One region of the Synechococcus sp. 65AY6A5 genome, then DNA from elsewhere that is predicted to be linked to it. Evidence: predicted binding sites of a transcription regulator. Region 1 holds the regulator's gene; each other region holds the start of a gene.

What was found. The regulator NtcA, encoded in region 1, controls nitrogen genes in cyanobacteria. The targets are predictions, from matches to a motif close to GTANCNNNNGNTAC.
Region 2: SYN65AY6A5_RS08230 (ferredoxin--nitrite reductase) is a predicted target of NtcA. The motif match lies at 1,232-1,245, and genes of this name have one in related genera.
Region 3: urtA (urea ABC transporter substrate-binding protein) is a predicted target of NtcA. The motif match lies at 725-738, and genes of this name have one in related genera.

The regions. Positions count from the first base shown of each region.
Region 1 covers NZ_AXUW01000001.1:565,110-567,377, forward strand. Annotated here, with positions in the region: gene SYN65AY6A5_RS02560 (PDZ domain-containing protein) at 1-474, opposite strand, end outside; gene ntcA (global nitrogen regulator NtcA) at 741-1,415, shown strand; gene leuB (3-isopropylmalate dehydrogenase) at 1,531-2,268, opposite strand, start outside.
Region 2 covers NZ_AXUW01000001.1:1,724,495-1,726,762, reverse strand. Annotated here, with positions in the region: gene SYN65AY6A5_RS08235 (CAP domain-containing protein) at 1-1,110, shown strand, start outside; gene SYN65AY6A5_RS08230 (ferredoxin--nitrite reductase) at 1,303-2,268, shown strand, end outside.
Region 3 covers NZ_AXUW01000001.1:427,591-429,858, forward strand. Annotated here, with positions in the region: gene SYN65AY6A5_RS01960 (S9 family peptidase) at 1-611, opposite strand, end outside; gene urtA (urea ABC transporter substrate-binding protein) at 996-2,268, shown strand, end outside.

The DNA of each region.
Region 1 (2,268 bases):
ACTGGTGGCGACGTGCCAGTCGGGTTTGGGAGGGATTATCGTCAAGGTGTAGGGCTCCCGCTCGCGACCGGGCACGTAGAGAAAGAGCGCCGCCCCGTTGAAGTAGGCGTGGGTGAGATCCAAATGGTTGGTGCGCACCGTCAGCTCGTAGGCGTAGACCCGATAGCGGATCGCGACAGCCGAACAGCGGGGCGGCTCGATCTCCCAAGTGTGCTTATCTACCTTCCGCCAGGCCAAAGGGATCCCTTGCTCCGTTGCTGCCTGAAACTCTTGCACATGGCGGGCATATTCCCGCACCAGGTAGGATCCCGGCGTCCACACCGGCAGCCGCAGTTGCAGAGGTACTTCTGGATCCACCTCTTGGATCTGTAGTTCCACCTCCAAAAGGTGATTGGCCGGCTCCGGCATCCGCACCGTGAAATGCTGACGGCTTAGCTGAGAAGGGGCGGCAACCCCACCCTGCGCGATCCCCATATAACTTTCCTCGCACCTCCCGCCTGCACCGTCCCAAAACAGTGCGCTAGAGGCATATCTTGGACAGGAGACAAGACTTCAAAGATGTAGCTCCTGCTACAAAGATATCCAAGCAGAGTCTTTTAGCTTAGGATAATCTTGCCGCCGAGGTCATTTTTGAGTCAAGGGTGGCTTGGGTCAATAGCGGGCAGCTCAACCCCGGCACTCCTGGCTGATCTTGTTGGGTTGATTCTAAGGGATAAACTGACCTTAAAAGGTTGAAGAATATGGCAGTGGCCATTGCAGAAAAATCTCTGGTTGCAGCCTTCAAACAGTTGGGAGGGCCTCACCATCCTCCGGTTATCGAAACGTTTGAGCGCGGTAAGACCATCTTCTTTCCTGGGGATCCGGCGGAGCGGGTTTACTTTTTGGTGAAAGGAGCTGTCAAGCTCTCGCGGGTCTACGAAATGGGGGAAGAAATTACCGTCGCTCTCCTGCGGGAAAACAGCATCTTTGGGGTGCTCTCCTTCATCACGGGGCAGCGCTCCGACCGCTTCTATCACGCGGTGGCCTTTACCCGCGTCGAGCTGCTCTCTCTGCCCATCGAACAGGTGGAAAAATCCTTGCGGGAGAACGCTGAGCTCTCCATGTTGCTCCTCAAGAGCCTGTCTTCCCGCATCTTGCAGACGGAGATGATGATCGAGACGCTGGCCCACCGCGACATGGGATCCCGTCTGGTCAGCTTTCTACTGATCCTCTGCCGCGACTTCGGGGTGCCCGGCCCCAATGGAGTCACCATCGATCTCAAGCTATCCCACCAGGCCATTGCGGAAGCGATCGGCTCCACTCGCGTCACCATCACTCGTCTGTTGGGGGAGCTGCGCAAGAAGAACTACATTTCCATCCACAAGAAAAAGATCACCGTCCACGACCCAATGCAGCTTGGCCATCGCTTTGTCTAGGGGGAGAAGCTGCCCCTAGGGCCGTTTCCAGGAATTTACCAGTCGGGACAATCCCTCCCTCTGGGAGAGGAGTAGCCGTGCCACCAGGGCAGGGCAGCGACGAGGGAACCTCCCCTCAACCACCAGGGGCTGAGAGCGATCCTTGGGGGGAGGCTTGCTGCTGGGCCAGAGCAGCCAAGATCTTTTCCCCCATTTCCCGACAGCCGACGAGGGTCATCCCCTCAGAGTAGATGTCGGCAGTGCGGTAGCCCTGGGCCAAAACCGCCTCGACGGCCTGTTCGATGCGGTCGGCAGCCTGGGGCTGATCCAAGGAGTAGCGCAGCAGCATTGCCCCGGAGAGCACCTGGGCAATGGGGTTGGCCTTGTCTTGTCCGGCAATATCTGGGGCTGACCCGTGTACGGGTTCGTACACCCCAGGGCCAGAGGATCCCAAAGAGGCAGAGGGCAACATGCCGATGGACCCGGTCAGCATCGCCGCCTCGTCGGAGAGGATATCCCCGAAGAGGTTCTCCGTGAGAATGACGTCAAACTGCTTGGGCCAGCGCACCAACTGCATGGCAGCATTATCGACGTACAGGTGGGACAGCTCCACGTCGGGGTACTCAGCCGCAATGGCGGTAACCCGCTCCCGCCACAGTTGTGACACTTCCAGGACATTGGCTTTATCCACCGAGCAGAGCTTGCGCCGGCGTTTGCGGGCCAGTTCAAAAGCCACACGGGCAATGCGATCCACCTCCGCCTCGCTGTAGGCCATGGTGTTCACACCCCGCCGGGATCCCTTGGCATCTGTGAAGATCCCTTTGGGTTGGCCGAAGTAGATGCCGCCGGTGAGCTCCCGCACCACCACCAGGTC
Region 2 (2,268 bases), 1.2 Mb from region 1:
GCAGGGATGGTTTTGAGTCTGCTCTGCCTTTTTCTGTTGGCAGCCTGCGGCGGTGGGGAGGGATCCCTTACTGCGGTGGGGCCCCCTCCGGCAGGGGAGCTGCCCATCGCCGGTTTCTTGTGCCAGTTGGATCGCCAGACCCGCAGCTTTGCCGGCCCCATCTATGCCGAGCAGCCTCAGGCTGCCACCTGCAATCCCGGTCGCCTCACCCCGGCAGCAGCCCAAAAGATGATGGATCGGCTCAACTTTCTGCGGCTGTTGCACGAGTTGCCGCCGGTGAAGCTCAATCCCGAATTCTTGGAGGCCGCTCAGCAGGCGGCCCTGATGCAGGTGGCCAATGGCGCCCTCAGCCACCAGCCGCCCCCTTCTTGGCGCTGCTTTACCCCTGCTGGGGAGGCGGGATCCCGCTTCAGCAACCTGGCGGTTGGGCCCATCCTAGAGCTGAACGGCCCCGATCCAGGCCGGGTGTTGGCGCGGCAGGTGGACATCTATTTTGCCGAGCCAGGTCGAGAAAACTTTGTGGATGTGGGGCATCGCCGCTGGAACCTGTATCCTCAGTACGCCCAGGGGGCCTACGGCATTGTCTTTGACCCACGGGCTGGACGGGTGACCCAGGCCAACGCCAACTGGATCTTCGGTTTTGACGAGTCGGTGCCAGATCCAGAGTTCATCGCCTTCCCGGAGAAAGACGGCTACCTCTACCGCCTAGAAGGGTTTTCCGGCCAGCCCCTGTCTGCCTACCGCTGGTCTTTCTCGGTGCCCAGCCGTGGCGGCAAGGCTGATCTCAGCCAAGCCCAAGTCCGCATCACCGATGCCCTCAGCGGCGAGCCGGTGCCTGTTGGAGATCTCCGCGTGGGGGATCCCGCCTTTGGCCTGGAAACTTTGACCTACTCCGTGGGTTCGATCCAGCCCAATCGCAACTACACCTTTGAAATTAGCGGCATTCGCCTCAACGGTGGCCCCCCCCGCAGCTACCGCTACACCACCGCTCTCTACGACTGCGATCCCCAAACTTCCCAACGGCCCGCACCCCTGACGGAAGGGCTGGGGATCCCGCCCCGTCTGCTCTGGCAGATGGAGCCTTTCAACTCTTTCAACCCTCTCAACTAGCTTTTCCTCACCCCCAGCCCCTTTCCCAAAGGGGAGAGAGGAGTCTGCTGCTCCTGGAAGCCTGACTTTATGCATAAAGCGCAATTCGAGAATGACAAAACTGCATAACCTGTTACAAAGTGTAACTGCCAATACCAAAGTTAACGGTTCGTCATCGCTAGGGTAGCTAGTGTTCACCCCACGGCAGCGATCATGGCGAACCAATTTGAACGCCTCAAAAGCGAAAAGGATGGGCTGGCGGTCAAGGCCGAGCTGGAGGCGTTTGCCCGGATGGGTTGGGAGAACATTCCTGAAGACGACCGGGATCACCGCCTCAAGTGGCTGGGGATCTTCTTTCGCAAGCGCACCCCAGGTCAGTTCATGCTGCGGCTGCGCCTGCCCAATGGGATCCTAACCAGCGGCCAAATGCGGATGTTGGGCGCAATCATCCACCCCTATGGAGAACAGGGCGTAGCCGACATCACCACCCGGCAGAACCTGCAACTGCGGGGCATCCCCATCGAGGAAATGCCCCAGATCCTGGGCTACCTGAAAGAGGTAGGCCTGACCAGCATCCAGTCGGGCATGGACAACGTGCGCAACATCACGGGATCCCCTCTGGCTGGTATTGACCCGGATGAGCTGATCGACGTGCGCGGCCTCACCCGCAAAGTGCAGGACATGATCACCAACAACGGCGAGGGCAACCCTTCCTTCAGCAACCTGCCGCGCAAGTTCAACATCGCCATCTGCGGTTGTCGCGACAACTCGGTGCATGCCGAGATCAACGACCTGGCCTTTGTGCCCGCCTTCAAAAATGGCCGCCTGGGCTTCAACGTCCTGGTGGGCGGCTTTTTCTCTGCTCGCCGCTGCGCCGAGGCAATTGGCCTAGATGTCTGGGTGGATCCCCGCGATGTAGTTCCCCTGTGCGAGGCGGTGCTGCTGGTCTACCGGGATCACGGCCTGCGGGCCAACCGGCAAAAGGCGCGGTTGATGTGGCTCATTGACGAGTGGGGCCTAGAGAAGTTCCGGGCGGCTGTGGAGCGCCAGATAGGCCACCCTCTGCCCAGGGCAGCGGAAAAAGACGAGGTGGTCTGGCACAAGCGGGATCTGCTGGGGGTGCATGCCCAGAAGCAGCCGGGCCTCAACTTTGTCGGCCTGCATGTGCCGGTGGGGCGG
Region 3 (2,268 bases), 140 kb from region 1:
GGGTTCACCTCAGACCGCCACAGCTCTGTGCCGTCCCAGGGCATTTGGGGGTGATCCCAGGTCAGCCATACCAAGGTCTGGCCATCGGGGCTGAGGCGAGGGTTGGCATAGAAATTGTGCCCAGAGGCCAAAACGCGCTGGGATCCGCTTTCCAAGTCAATCGAGACAAGGCTGTTTTCCGGCTCTCCCTGGCGGCTGTGATCTTCCCGCACACAGAGGATGCGTCCACGCGCCCGATCCACCACCCCATCTGCATAGCGATAGGGGCCTGCTTCCGTCAGGGGCTGGGGATCTGAACCCGGCAGCAGGCGGTAGAGCCGTTGGTCAGCGAAGTTGCAAAAATACACTACCCCTGCCGACACCCAATAAGCTCCACCCCCATACTCATGCACTCGTGTCCGCACATTGAAAGGTGCCGGTGTCAGCTCCACCAGGATCCCGTCGGCAGAGCGCCGCATCAACACATTGCGCCCTTTTTCTTGCGGGCGACCCTCCGTCCAGTAGAGATCCCCCTGATCCCAAACCATCTGTCCCAAGCGCAGGGATCCCGTCACCACCAGGTCAGCGGTAATCGGGGATCGCCAAGATCCATAGCCGGCCTGCTGCACCATAAGCTGTTAACTCTCAACTAATTCTCGACCCCAGAACCCCTATTATGCCGGCAGCAAGGGATCCCTGCCTTTGCCTACAGCCTGTGGGGAAAGGGCTCGGATTCTGGGAAAAGGTATCCCGCGATACAATTCTCTCCGGGCTGAATGGGTTTGATGGAACACGTTAAGGCAACAGGGATGCACAACGCTTTCTCGACTGCAGGATTAGCCTTTTCCTCTGTTGATGTTGGGAAGGCATTCGGTGAAAGCCTCAGCCGACTGCAGTTGGGCAAATTTAACACATGGGCGAGGTGATGAGCTAAGTGCTTCCCTCTGTTGGCCGGGCTGCTGCAACAACTGGACTTCTTAATACCCTTTGCACTCACTTCGTTTCGGAGATCACCGATGGCTCTATCATTTAATCGTCGTCAAGTGCTGAAAATGGGCGCTCTGGCCGGAGCCGGGGCTGCCCTAGGGCCGCAGATCTGGGTGAAGCGATCCGTGCCCGCCTACGCCCAGGGAGAGACCATCCGCGTTGGCATTTTGCACTCCCTTAGCGGCACCATGGCCATTTCGGAAACCAGCGTGGTGGATGCGGAAAAGCTGGCCATCAAAGAGATCAATGCCGCCGGTGGGGTTTTGGGCAAGCAGATCGAGCCGATTATCGAGGATGGGGCTTCCGATTGGCCAACCTTTGCGGAGAAAGCCACCAAACTGATCGATGTGGACAAGGTGGCAACGGTGTTTGGATGCTGGACTTCGGCCAGTCGCAAAGCCGTGTTGCCGGTGTTTGAATCCAAGCAGCACCTGCTCTGGTATCCCGTGCAGTACGAAGGACAAGAGTGCTCCAAAAACATCTTCTACACCGGCGCTGCCCCCAACCAGCAGATCGAGCCTTCGGTGGAATGGCTGCTCAAGAACAAGGGCAAAGAGTTCTTCCTGGTGGGATCCGACTACGTGTTCCCCCGCACGGCCAACACCATCATCAAGGCCCAGTTGGAAGCCCTGGGGGGCAAGGTGGTGGGTGAAGACTATCTGCCTTTGGGCAACACAGAAGTTACTCCCATCATCAGCAAGATCCGGGCCGCTCTTCCCAATGGCGGTGTGATCTACAACAGCTTGAATGGCGACAGCAACGTGGCCTTTTTCAAACAACTGAAAGGGGCAGGGCTGGGGCCGGATCGTTATCCTTCCATGTCCGTCAGCATTGCCGAAGAAGAGGTGCAGGCCATTGGCCCCGAATTTTTGGAAGGGCACTTTGCCGCCTGGAACTACTTTATGACGGTGGATACGCCTGCCAACAAGAAGTTTGTGGAAGCTTTCAAGGCAGAATACGGCCAAAACCGCGTCACCAACGACCCGATGGAAGCCGCCTACATCATGGTTTACATCTGGAAGCAGGCGGCAGAAAAAGCGGGAACGGTGGAGATCGACGCCGTGCGGCAGGCAGCCTACGGCCAGACCTTCGATGCCCCTGAAGGCTTGGTAACCATGAACACCAATCACCACCTGACCAAGTATGTGCGGATCGGCCAGGTGCGCTCTGACGGTTTGTTTGATGTCATCTTTTCTACGGATGCCGTGGAGCCGCAGCCCTGGAACCAGTTTGTGGCAGAGACCAAGGGCTTTGCCTGCGATTGGTCAGATCCGGCCAAGGGCGGTCGCTACAAAGTCAGCT